DNA from 2 places in the Methylibium petroleiphilum PM1 genome. Region 1 is predicted to be linked to the other one. Evidence: riboswitches for the same ligand, from Rfam matches in the RefSeq annotation. Region 1 holds a riboswitch; the other holds the start of a gene.
The links. A riboswitch is a leader RNA that binds a small molecule or an ion and turns the genes downstream of it on or off. The one in region 1 is predicted to bind cobalamin.

Region 1 (5,785 bases):
CCGGGCTGACAGACCTGCACGAGCGCTTTGTGCCGGGCGCGCTCGACGCCATCGTGCTGACGCACTTCCACCCCGACCACGTGCAGGGCCTGTTTCATCTGCGGTGGGGGCGCGGTGCGCCGATCCCGGTGCACGCGCCGCCCGACGCCGAGGGCTGCGCCGACCTGTACAAACATCCGGGCCTGCTGGACTTCCAGCGCCTGGCCAAATTGGAGCCGCAACGCATCGGGGCCCTGAGCTTCACGCCCTTGCCCCTGGTGCACTCCAAGCCGACCTTCGGTTATGCCGTGCAGGCCGAGGACGGGGCCCGGTTCGCCTACCTGACCGATACGCTGGGCCTGCCGCCCCAGACCGAGACGTTCCTGCAGGCCTGGCAGGCCGACGGGCTGGCGCTCGACTGCAGTTTCCCGCCGCAGGAGGCGCCGCCGCGCGGCCACAACGACTGGCCGATGGCGCTGGACACGATCGAGCGCGTGGCCCCGCGCCGGGCGTGGCTGACGCACATCGGCCATGCCCTCGATGCGTGGATGATGCAGACGAATCCGGCTCTGGCCGGGAATGTGTCGGTGGCGCGGGATGGGGAACAGATCGAGCTGGGCCGCGGGCAGCCGCTCGGCCACCCATGACCGACGGCTTCGCGGTCGTTGCCATCGGCTTGTCCGTGCTGATGCACGTGACCTGGAACCTGATCGCCCGCCACCAGCCGCGTGACGCCGAGCCCTTGTGGTGGGTGCTGCTGGGCCATCTGGTCCTGGTCGCGCCGTGGGGCGTCGTCCGGTTCGTCATCGATGCCCAGTGGAGCGTCCACCTGCTGGCCCTTCTGCTGACCTCGGCAGCGGCCAACGTGCTGTACTTCCACGGGCTGCACCGGGCCTACCAGCACGCGCCGGTGGCCTACGTGTACCCGCTGGTGCGCAGCTCGCCGCTGCTGATCGCCGCCTGGAGCCTGCTCTTCTTCGGCGAGTCGCTGGGGGCGCTGGCGTGGATCGGCATCGCCATCAGCGTTGTGGGCCTGGTGCTGATGGCCCGCACGGCGCGCGGCAGCGACGAGGGGCGGGCGCTGCCCTGGACCTTGCTGGCCATGCTGGCGACCAGCGTGTATTCGCTCTCGGACAAGGCCGCCACCGCGCACATCGCCGGCTTCGGTGGCATCCTCGGCTACCTCAGCGTCGGCTACCTCGCGGCCTGGCTGGCCATGAGCTGGCGGCTTCGGCGCAGCACGGGGCGCTGGATACCCAAGGCCCGACCGCGCGCATCGGTGCTGCTGGTGGGCAGCGTGTGCGTGGGCACGGCCTATGCCCTGGTGATCCACGCCATGCGAACGCTGCCGGCCGCCGAGGTCGTGGCCTACACGAATGCCGGCATCGTGCTGGCGACCGTGATGTCGATGGTCGTGTTCCAGGAGCGGGTCCAGTGGCAGCAGCGGGCGGTGGCTGCCGGCGTGGTCTGCGCCGGACTGGCGTTCATCGGGGTGGGGCGGACGCTGTAGGGCGGGGCTCGTTGGTGACTGCGCGTCCCAGGGCAGACTTCAGCCTTCCGGCGCCAGTTCGTCGGCCGCCTGGTCGGCCCTGCGCCAGTCCCGCGGCGCCACGCCGTAGCGTTGCTTGAAGGCCTTGGACAATGCCGTCGCGCTGCCATACCCCACCGCGTCGGCCACGCCCTTCAGCAATCCTCCGGCGCGCAGTTCGGACATCGCCAGGGTCAGCCTAAATCCGGCAGTTACCCTGTCGCCGGCAGCCCCAGCGGGCCAGGTTCTTGAGCTGCTCCGCAGCAGCCTTGACGTGCTGCAACGCCATGCCGATGTTGGTGATCAGCCGCTTGAGCACTTGGGACCGGCCGTGCAGCGGCGTCAGGTACAGCGTGGTCTGGTTGGCATGGCTGGCCGCTTTGCCCACCGCCGCCAGCAGCAGCGGCCGGCTGGTGATGGCTTCCAGCCGGCCCGTCGGGTGCGCCGCCCGGCAGTACCAACTCCACCACTTGTAGACCAGCGCGCAGGCCCGAGCCACGGTCTGGCAGCGGTTGATGTCCTGCGTGGTGAAGCCCCCGAGCCCCCACTGGTTCTTCAGCTCGTCGAAGGCGTTCCCCGCGTCTGCCCGATCGCGGTAGATCTGCCCGATCGACTCCAGCGGGTAGGCCACGTCGGTCACCAGCACCGCGTACTCCCAGAGCTTGTCGCCCTCGTGTACGCTCGGGCCCGCCAGAGTTCGAGTCACGCACCGACCCTGGGCCTGTCGTCCGCGCCGGGCTCTGCAGCGCTCGGTCACGACCTGCGCGACGAAGTCCCGTAGGCTTTCCTGGCAGCGCTGCGCACGCTCTTCGCATGGGTGCGCGCGCTGCCTCGCGCGCCGCCGCTCCTCTCCTGATCGACCGAACACGGCTTGGCACAGGGTCGCTTCGACCCTTCGCCAGGCAAGTCGTCGTGCCGGACGCCTGTCCGGGCACTGTGGAGCGTTGGTGAAGACGATCGGTGGCGGCCTTGGTGGGCTGTGTCTTGGTCAGCACCACGCGTTGGGCGCGGTAGCCGGCGTAGCACGCACGCCGTGGCCGGACCCGACAGCGCGTGCCCATGGCGCGGTCCACCTCGGCCAGCAGGGCCACGTCGGCGCTCGTGTAGCGCCGCGCAAAGCCTGCTCCGGGGCGCGGTACTGCTTAACCAGCGGCTTGCCGCCAGCCCAGCGCGAGACCAGCCGGGTGACCTGCGCACGGTTGTAGCCGCTCAGGCGCTGCAAGTAGGCCAACACCGGCGCGCGGTCCTCGCGCAGCAGCTGGCGGTAGTCAAAGCGCCGCAGTACGGCGTCGATCCAGCTGCAGCGCCCCGCGTGTCGTCTTCGGCGCGCCGGAACTCCAGCGTCTGCGTCCCCTCCAGCACCTGCCGCACCTGCTCCACGGTGCGCACTTGCGCTTCGTTCATGTCGATCACCATCGCTTCGATGATCGACGCGCTGCGCCGGCTGCCCCTCAGCCGCCCAACCGCCGCAGCCAGAACCCCTCCAGGCTCATACCTCGTTGGACAAGACTGCTGCTCGCACCGCGTGATCCGCTTGTGCTACGATGAAATTACGTTGGTGCTCGCGTCGGCCATTCGGTCGGCGCAGTGAAACGGGAATCAGGAAGACGCGTTCCGCCGGAACAGATCCAACCTGAGCTGCCCCCGCAACGGTAAGCGGACGAGGTGCTTGCGCCTCGACCCGTGTGAGTCGCCCACTGCAGGTTTTGGCCTGTGGGAAGGGCACACGGGAAAGTCCGTCAGCCCGGAGACCGGCCAACTGGGTGGGTGCGCATGTGCCGAAGGTGCTGCGTGCCTGTACACGGCGGCCTGCGGGGAAGCAGGCGGCCGGCTGGTCTGTCCGAGTCTTTGCCGATGCCTGTTTCCGCGGTGCGCCCTGTGCGCTGCCCCGCCTTGCTGATTGCCGCGCCCGCTTCGGGGCAGGGCAAGACCAGCGTGACGGCGGCCCTGGCGCGTCTGCACCGGCAGCGCGGGCGCCGCGTGCGAGTGTTCAAGACCGGGCCCGACTTCCTCGACCCGATGGTGCTCGCCCGTGCGAGCGGCGAGCCCGTGCACCAGTTGGACCTGTGGATGGGCGGCGAGGCGCATTGCCGCGCGCTGCTGCACGAGGCAGCGTCAGGGGCGGACCTGGTCCTGGTCGAAGGCGTGATGGGCTTGCATGACGGCGAACCGTCCAGCGCCGACCTGGCCTTGCGTTTCGGCCTGCCCGTGCTCGCGGTGATCGATGGCAGTGCAATGGCGCAGACCTTCGGTGCCGTGGCGCTGGGCCTCGCCCGTTATCGCGACGGGCTGACGCTGGCCGGCGTGCTGGCCAACCGCGTGGCCGGCGAGTCCCACGCCGCGCTGCTGCGCGACAGCCTGCCCGCGTGCTTGCGCTGGTCGGGCAGCCTGGCGCGCGACGAGCTGATCGCCTTGCCCGAGCGGCACCTGGGCCTGGTGCAGGCCGGAGAGCTCGCTGACCTGGATGCGCGGTTGGACCGGGCCGCTGCCGCACTCGGGCCGGATGCGGCCGAGTTGCCGCCCGAGGTGAGTTTCGAAGCGCCGCAGATCAGTGACCTTCGCGGCCTGGACTCGCCGCTGCAAGGCGTGCGCATCGCGGTCGCGCGCGACGCGGCCTTCGCGTTCATCTACCCGGCCAACCTGGCGCAGCTCGAAGCCTTGGGTGCCGAGTTGTGTTTTTTCTCGCCGCTGAATGACGCGGCCTTGCCCCCCTGCGACGCGGTCTGGCTGCCCGGCGGCTACCCCGAATTGCACCTGGACACGCTGAGCGCGAACCGGCTGCTGCACCAGGCGCTGCGCGAGCACCATGCCGCTAGCCGGCCGCTCTTGGCCGAATGCGGTGGACTGCTGTTCCTGCTGGATGCGCTCACCGACGCGCAGGGCCGGCGCGCCGTGATGGCCGGCCTGCTGCAGGGCGAAGCGGTGATGCAAGCGCGACTCGCCAACATCGGTTTGCACGAAGCGACGGTGCCCGAGGGCACGCTGCGAGGTCACAGCTTCCACTACTCGCGCCTGCAGACTCCGCTCGCGCCCTTGTGCTCCACCACACCGGCCCGCGCGGGGCGGCGCGGAGAAGCGGTGTACCGCAGCGGGCGGCTGACGGCCTCGTACTTCCACGCCTACTTCCCGTCGAACCCGCGCGCGGTGGCGCGCCTGTTCGCTCCCGATGGAGGCGCCCGATGAGCCCCGGTACGGTGTGGTTCGTCGGTGCCGGCCCAGGGGACCCGGATCTCATCACGGTCAAGGGCCGCGACCTGATTGCACGCGCCGGGGCCATCCTGTTCGCCGGCTCGCTGGTCAACGAGGCGGCCACGCGCTGGGCGCCCGCCGGCTGCGAGATCGCCGACAGCAAGGGCATGACGTTGGAGCAGATCGCGGCCTGGCTGATCGCCCGAGCGGCAGCACACCAGACAGTGGTGCGCCTGCAGACCGGCGACCCCGCGCTCTACGGCACCTTGATCGAGGTGGTGCAGCCACTGGACGCGGTCGGCGTGCCCGTCGCCGTGGTGCCGGGGGTGTCGTCGGCAATGGCCTCAGCCGCCGCGGCGGTGGTGAGCTTCACGCTGCCCGAGGTCACGCAGACGACCATCTTCACCCGCGTCGCAGGCCGCACGCCGATGCCCGAGGGCGAATCGCTGCGTGAGCTCGCCGCGCACCGCTGCACGCTGTGCATCTTCCTGTCGATCACGCTGCTGCACAAGGTCGAGGCCGGCCTGCGCGAAGCCGGCTGGCCCGACGACGCGCCGGTGCTGGTCGTGCACAAGGCCAGCTGGCCGGGCGAAGAGCGCATCGTGCGCGGCACGCTGGCCACTATCAAACAGCTTTGCCGCGAGGGCGGCATCGTCAGCCAGGCCATGGTCATCGCCAGCCCCACACTGGGCGCGCGCGGCTGGCCCGAACTCGCCAAGTCCAAGCTCTACGACGCGGCATTCACCCACCGCTTCAGAAGGGCCAGCGTATGACCGCCGACACCATCCTGCTCGTGGGCCACGGCTCGCGCGAGAAGAGCGGCAACGACGAGATCGAGCGTTTCGCGGCGCAGTGGCGCGAGTGCCATCCGCAGTGGCGCACCGAGCTGTGCTTCATCGAGTTCGCTGACGTCGAGGTCGAGCAGGGGCTGGAGCTGGCCGCGAAGGACTCGAGGCGTGTGATCGTCGTGCCGTTGATCCTCAATGCAGCGGGCCACGTCAACATCGAGATTCCGTCGCACATCGCGCGGGCGCGCCAGCGCCACCCCGGCGTGCGCTTCGACTACGCACCGCACCTGGGTGTCTGCGA
Region 2 (5,785 bases), on a different replicon from region 1:
TGCAACGCACGCTGCACGCCGGCATGGTCGCGCGCCTCCAGCACCACCAGCTTGAGGCCCAACGCTTCCAGCCGCTCGATCACGCGATCGGAGAGGGCCAGCAGCACCACGTCGGGCTTCAGCGCGACGATGGCTTCGATCTGTGCATCCTCCAGCCCTCCCAGCTTGGGCAACGTGCCGACGCCGGCCGGCCAATTGGAGAAGCGGTCCGTGCCGACCAGCCGCGCGCAACCGCCGAGCGCGCACACGCTCTCGGTCAGCGAGGGCAGCAGCGTGACGATGCGCTGCGGCGGCACCGCCAGCGTCAGCGTCACGCCGCGGTCGTCGCGCAGCTCGATGGGCGCCGCTGCAGCGACGTGCAGGCCCAGCGCCCCCAGCAGCACGAGGACGCAGCACCGCAGCATCGAAGACAGGCTCACGGATCCGCCCGCCTCACCGGCAGCTCGATGCCGGCGACCATCAGCGTGACCCGTGCGCACTGCGCCGCCACTGCCTGGTGCAGGCGGCCGAGGTCGTCGACGAAGCGGCGCGCCTCGGCGCCCAGCGGCGCCAGGCCGAGGCCGATCTCGTTGGACACCAGCACCACCGGCCCGCGCGCCGATCGCAGCGCCTCGCACAGGTCGGCGACGTGGCGGTCGAGTTCGGCGTCGGTCACGGCCGCGCCCTGCATCGGCATGCGCAGGTTGGTGAGCCACAGGCTCAGGCAATCCACCAGCACCATCCGATCCGGCTCGCTGTGGCGCCTCACGGCAGCGGCCAGCTCGCGCGGCACCTCGTCGGTCGCGAGACCGGGCACGCGCTCGGCGCGGTCGTGTCGGTGTCGGGCAATGCGCGAGCGCATCTCGTCGTCGCCCGCCAGCGCGGTAGCCAGCAGCACGGCCGAGCGGCCGGGCAGCGCCAGCCAGTCGGCCGCGCGCGACTCGGCGCAGCGCGACTTGCCGCTGCGCTGGCCGCCGAGGATCAACTCGCCTGTCCCGCTGCCCTTCGGATGACTGCGCCGCTCGCCCATGCGCCTCCCGTCAGAAGCTGACCTTGACCGATGCCGCGAAGGTGCGACCCGCCTCCGGGTAGATCGAGGTCGTTTCGCCGCCGGCCGTGCACCCGAAGGCCTGCGTGTAGTACTTGCGGTCCGTCAAGTTGACCACGCCGAGCGCGAACTCCGCCTGCGTCCAGCGATAGGCGTAGCGCAGGTCGGCGGTGGTGCGACCCGGGATGCTGCAGACGTTGGCGAAGTCCGGGCTCTGCGAGGACACGTAGTTCACGATCGCATCGAGCTTGTGCGCCGGCGCGGGCGTCCAGTCGGCCCGAAGGGACAGCGTGCGCTCGGGTGTCAGCGGCACATCCTGGCCGTCGTAGGCGCCCTCGGTGAAACGGGCCCGCCGCAGCGCGCCGTTGACGCGCAGGTTCAGCGCCTCGGTCAGCGCCTGCGCCAGTTCGAGCTCGACACCCTGCCGGCGCGTCGGGTCGAAGTTGACGTTGGCGCCGAACGGCCCGAACGGTCCGACGCCGCTGGGATCGAAGCCGATCTCGTTCTTCAGCGAGCTGCGGTAGACGCGCAGCTCGGCGCTGCGGCCGGCAGCACGCCAGCGCACGCCCAGTTCGGTGTCGCGTGAAGTCTGCGGCCGCAGCGGCACGGCCGGATTGGTGAAGCTGAACTCGTCGACGTTGGCGAGGCGGAAGCTGCGGCCGACCCGGCCGTAGACCGCGCTGTTCTCGGACAGCGGCTGCAGCACGCCCAGTTCCCAGGCGCGCTGGCGGTCGTCGATGCGGTCGACCGTGCTGCTGACCGCCTTCTCGATGCGCTCGGTGCGCACGCCGGCGCTCAGGCGGGTGCCGCCGCTCAGCGTGAGGTCGTCCTTCAGGTAGTAGCCGGTCGAGGACTGCTCGCCCACCGAGCCGATGGCGCCCAGCACCGTGCGTTCCCATTCGTTGCGATCCACGCCGAACACCACCGCGTTGACGACCGACGCGAACTGCGTGCGGTTGCGCACCCGCAGCGAGTAGTTCTTCGCGTCGACGTCGTAGTCGTAGGCGAAGGCCCCATTGCGGCTGCGCAGCTCCTTGTCACGCCAGCCGGCGTCAAGGCCGAGTTGCCAGTCGCCGCCGAGATCGGCCTCGGCGAACACGCCACTGCGCGTGTTGCGGATATCGGCGTGGTCGTTCGGCGCAGTGGTCTGGCTCGGGTCGGCGGCGTACTGCGCCGCAGTCAGCGCGCCGGGCAGCCCGGTGTCGAGGTCGTCGTAGGCATGCCGCAGGCCGACGCGCAGCCAGTCGTTGCGCCACTGGCCGGTGAGCGATGCGCCCTCCGTCTCCGAACGGAAGTTGTCGCGATGGTTGTCGGTCGTGCGGCGGTTGGCGGCCGCATCCAGCGAGAAGCCGCCGGCCTCGAGCGTGGCGTCGGCGCGCAGGTCGCGCAGGCGATCGCTGCCGGCGGCGGCGTACACGCTGGCCCGGTTGCTGCGAGCTGTTCCGTGACCCGCCTTGGTGGTGACGATGATCACGCCGCCCGTGGCGCCCTCACCGTACAGCACGGTGCCGCTGCCGCGCAGCACCTCGATGCGCTCGACCGAATTGATCGGGATGCCGGCCAGCCGCGTGCCGCCGAGGTCGCCCTCGTTGATGCGGATGCCGTCGAGGATCACGACCTGGTTGTTGTCGGACGTGGTGCCGAAGCCGCGCAGGTCGAGGGCGTAGTCGCCACCGCCGTAGAGGTCGAGCCGACCGGGCACGCCGAGCAGCTTCATCACGGCCTCGTTCACCGTGGACACGCCCGAGTCGGCGATGTCCTGGGCGGTCAGCACGCTGACACCGTACGGCAGCGTCGCCGAGTCCTCGACGAAGCGGCTGGCCGTGACCAGCACCGGAGGCAGCTTGCCTGCCTCGGTGACGGGCGCGGATTGCGCGCTCGCGATGCCGCTGGCGAAGCCCAGCAGCGACAGCATCAACAACGGCGCATGCGGCAGCGCCCCGAGGCGAACAGGAATGCGAGGCGCGGTGGCCTCGAAGGGAGTGGCAATCATGGAATGACCAACGATGAAAACGTGCGCGCCAGCTTCCCCGCGGGCGCTCACCTCATGACGCGCCGCTTGCGCAGCACGCCTCCCGTTGGCCGGTATCCGGGCTGGCGGAACGACCCTCGCGACCTTCCCAGAGCCGGAGACTCCAGTGGCATGTGCGCGAGAGCGGAAGTGTGAACGCAGGCGTTCTGGCTTCGTCCGCTGACCGTTGCGGGGGCAGCGCAGGCTGAAGGAGCACCCGGTGGGTCCCCCTCCTCTGCTTCCCGTTTAACTGCGCCGGCGTGAACGCCGGCACGAGCACCAACAGCCCGCAGTGTAAGCGCGGCCCGGGCCGCCCCCTACAATCGTCGCGTGCAGTGAGGAGAGGCATGGCGACGATCGAAGAACTGGCCGAGCGCGTGGAGCGGTTGCTGCTGAGGCACCAGGAACTGCAGCGCACGCACGCGCTGACCCTGGAGCAGCTGGCCGGCGTCAATGCCGAACGCGACTCGCTGCGCTCCCGCCTCGCCGCCGCCCGCCAGCGCGTCGAGGCCCTGCTGGATCGCCTGCCGGCCAGCGAACCGGTCGCCGAGGCCGGCCCGGAGACCGGAAAGACCGCCGAATGAAGCAGCTCGAAGTCACCATCATGGGCCAGAGCTACATCCTCGGCTGCCCCGACGGCGGCGAACGGGCCCTGCTCGAGGCCGTGGGCAACGTGGACCAGGAGATGTGCGCGATCCGCGACGCCGGCAAGGTGCGCGCCCGCGAGCGCATCGCGGTGCTCGCCGCGCTCAACCTCGCCTACCAGCTGGCCGAGCGGCCGCTGGCGGCGGCGACACCGGCGCGCAGCGCCGGGCAGGCCGCGCCGGACCCCGCACACGGCATCGACATCGAGGCCCTGATCGGGCGCATCGACGAGACCCTCGGGCGCGACGGTCAATTGCTCTGAAACGCCGGTTCGTCAGCGCTGGCGGCGTACACTGATCTCGTCCGTCGCGTTCGCGGGAGTTTTATATTTCCTTGAACCGATGCTCATATGAGCCCGGGCTTGGAACATTGCGAAGCGGGCGTGATCGTCTCGCGTCAGATGAACCCGAAGCTTCGCTGACCTCGCCCACCTGAACTCCCCTGGGTTCAGGAATGCGACTCCCGGTTCGCGGCGGACACCTTTCCCCGTTGCCCTTCCCGACCTGCTGCCGCCATGGCGTACTGGCTGATGAAGTCCGAGCCCGACGAGTGCTCGATCGACGACCTGGCGCGCGCGCCGGGCCGCAAGCTGCCGTGGACCGGCGTGCGCAACTACCAGGCGCGCAACTTCATGCGCGACGATTTCCGGCCTGGCGACGGCGTGCTGTTCTATCACTCGTCGTGCCCGCAGCCGGGCATCGCCGGGCTGGCCGAGGTGGCTTCCGTCGCGCACACCGACGCGACCCAGTTCGACCCGGCGAGCCCCTACCACGACCCCGCCTCGAAGCCCGAGGCACCGCGCTGGTTCGGCGTGGACGTGAAGCTGGTGCGCAAGACGCCGCTGCTGTCGCTGGCCGCGATGCGCGCGGCACCCTCGCTCGCGACGATGCGCGTGCTGCAGCGGGGCAACCGCCTGTCCATCACGCCCGTCACGACGGCCGAGTGGCGCGCGGTGCTCGCGCTGCTGCCGCCGGCCTGATGCTGCTCGCCTGGCCGCTGGTCGTCGAGCTGCTGCTGCTGGGCGCGGGCGCCGGCTTCCTGGCCGGCCTGCTGGGCGTCGGCGGCGGCATGGTGCTGGTGCCCTTCATCACGCTGCTGCTGACGCTGAAAGGCTTTCCGTCCGACCTGATCGTGAAGGTCGCGATCGCGACCTCGCTCGCGACGATCTGCTTCACCTCGCTGTCTTCGGTGCGAGCCCATCATGCGCGCGGCGCCGTGCGCTGGGACATCGTGCGCCGCCTCGCACCTGGGATCGTGCTGGGCTCGCTGCTGGGGGCGCAGGTCGCGAAGGCGCTGCCCTCGGCGCTGCTGGCCGGGCTGTTTGCGCTGTTCGTCGGCTTCTCGGCGACGCAGATGCTGCGCGGCGGCAAGCCCACGCCGGCCCGGCAGTTGCCACCCGCGCCCGGACTGTTCGGCGTCGGCGGCGTGATCGGCGCCGTGTCGGCGCTGGTCGGTGCCGGTGGCGCCTTCATGTCGGTGCCGTTCATGACCTGGTGCAACGTGCCGATCCACAACGCCGTGGCGACCTCGGCCGCACTGGGCGTGCCGATCGCGCTGGCCGGCACCGCCGGCTACATCGCCGCTGGCTGGAACCTCCATGGGCTGCCGCCCGGCACGCTCGGCTTCCTCTACCTGCCGGCACTGCTGGTGGTGTCGACCGCCAGCGTGATGACGGCACCGCTCGGCGCGCGCACCGCACATGCGCTCGACGTGCAGCAGTTGCGTCGCGTGTTCGCGCTGCTGCTCTACGCCATCTCCGGCTACATGTTCTGGCGCGCCCTGCAGGGCTGAGCCCGCGTTCCGGCGCGCGCCCTGCGGTCAGCCGACCGTGGCCCCGCCGAAGGCGATGCTGGCCAGCGCCACGTGGTTGCCGCCACGCTGCACGGCCTGCGCCAGCGCAGTCTCGGCGGCGTGCAGCAGACCGGCCTGCGTCTGCGCGGTGTGCGGGAAGCTCGCGAGCCCCATCGACACCGTGAACCGCAGCGCCGCGCCGCCCTTGGGCACGAGCTGCGTTGCGCACTGGCGGCGCATTCCCTCCATGCGGGCATGGGCCGTCGCCAGGCCCATGCCGGACAGCAGCAGCGCGAAGCGCTCGCCCTCGA

Region 2: it holds a riboswitch for cobalamin, as region 1 does, so the genes downstream of both, MPE_RS11655 (TonB-dependent receptor) here and MPE_RS21650 (cobyrinic acid a,c-diamide synthase CobB) in region 1, are expected to answer to the same signal.

What each region holds. Positions count from the first base shown of each region.
Region 1 is NC_008826.1:385,069-390,853, forward strand. It holds gene phnP (phosphonate metabolism protein PhnP) at 1-626, shown strand, start outside; gene MPE_RS21635 (EamA family transporter) at 623-1,489, shown strand; gene MPE_RS23610 (AraC family transcriptional regulator) at 1,529-1,693, opposite strand; gene MPE_RS21640 (hypothetical protein) at 1,707-2,213, opposite strand; cobalamin riboswitch at 3,047-3,281, shown strand; gene MPE_RS21650 (cobyrinic acid a,c-diamide synthase CobB) at 3,362-4,690, shown strand; gene cobM (precorrin-4 C(11)-methyltransferase) at 4,687-5,469, shown strand; gene MPE_RS21660 (sirohydrochlorin chelatase) at 5,466-5,785, shown strand, end outside.
Region 2 is NC_008825.1:2,472,389-2,478,173, forward strand. It holds gene MPE_RS11645 (ABC transporter substrate-binding protein) at 1-404, opposite strand, end outside; gene MPE_RS11650 (bifunctional adenosylcobinamide kinase/adenosylcobinamide-phosphate guanylyltransferase) at 416-1,009, opposite strand; gene MPE_RS11655 (TonB-dependent receptor) at 1,020-3,020, opposite strand; cobalamin riboswitch at 3,091-3,337, opposite strand; gene MPE_RS11660 (hypothetical protein) at 3,386-3,622, shown strand; gene MPE_RS11665 (cell division protein ZapA) at 3,619-3,945, shown strand; RNA gene ssrS (6S RNA) at 3,983-4,164, shown strand; gene MPE_RS11670 (EVE domain-containing protein) at 4,198-4,662, shown strand; gene MPE_RS11675 (sulfite exporter TauE/SafE family protein) at 4,662-5,474, shown strand; gene MPE_RS11680 (GGDEF domain-containing protein) at 5,502-5,785, opposite strand, start outside.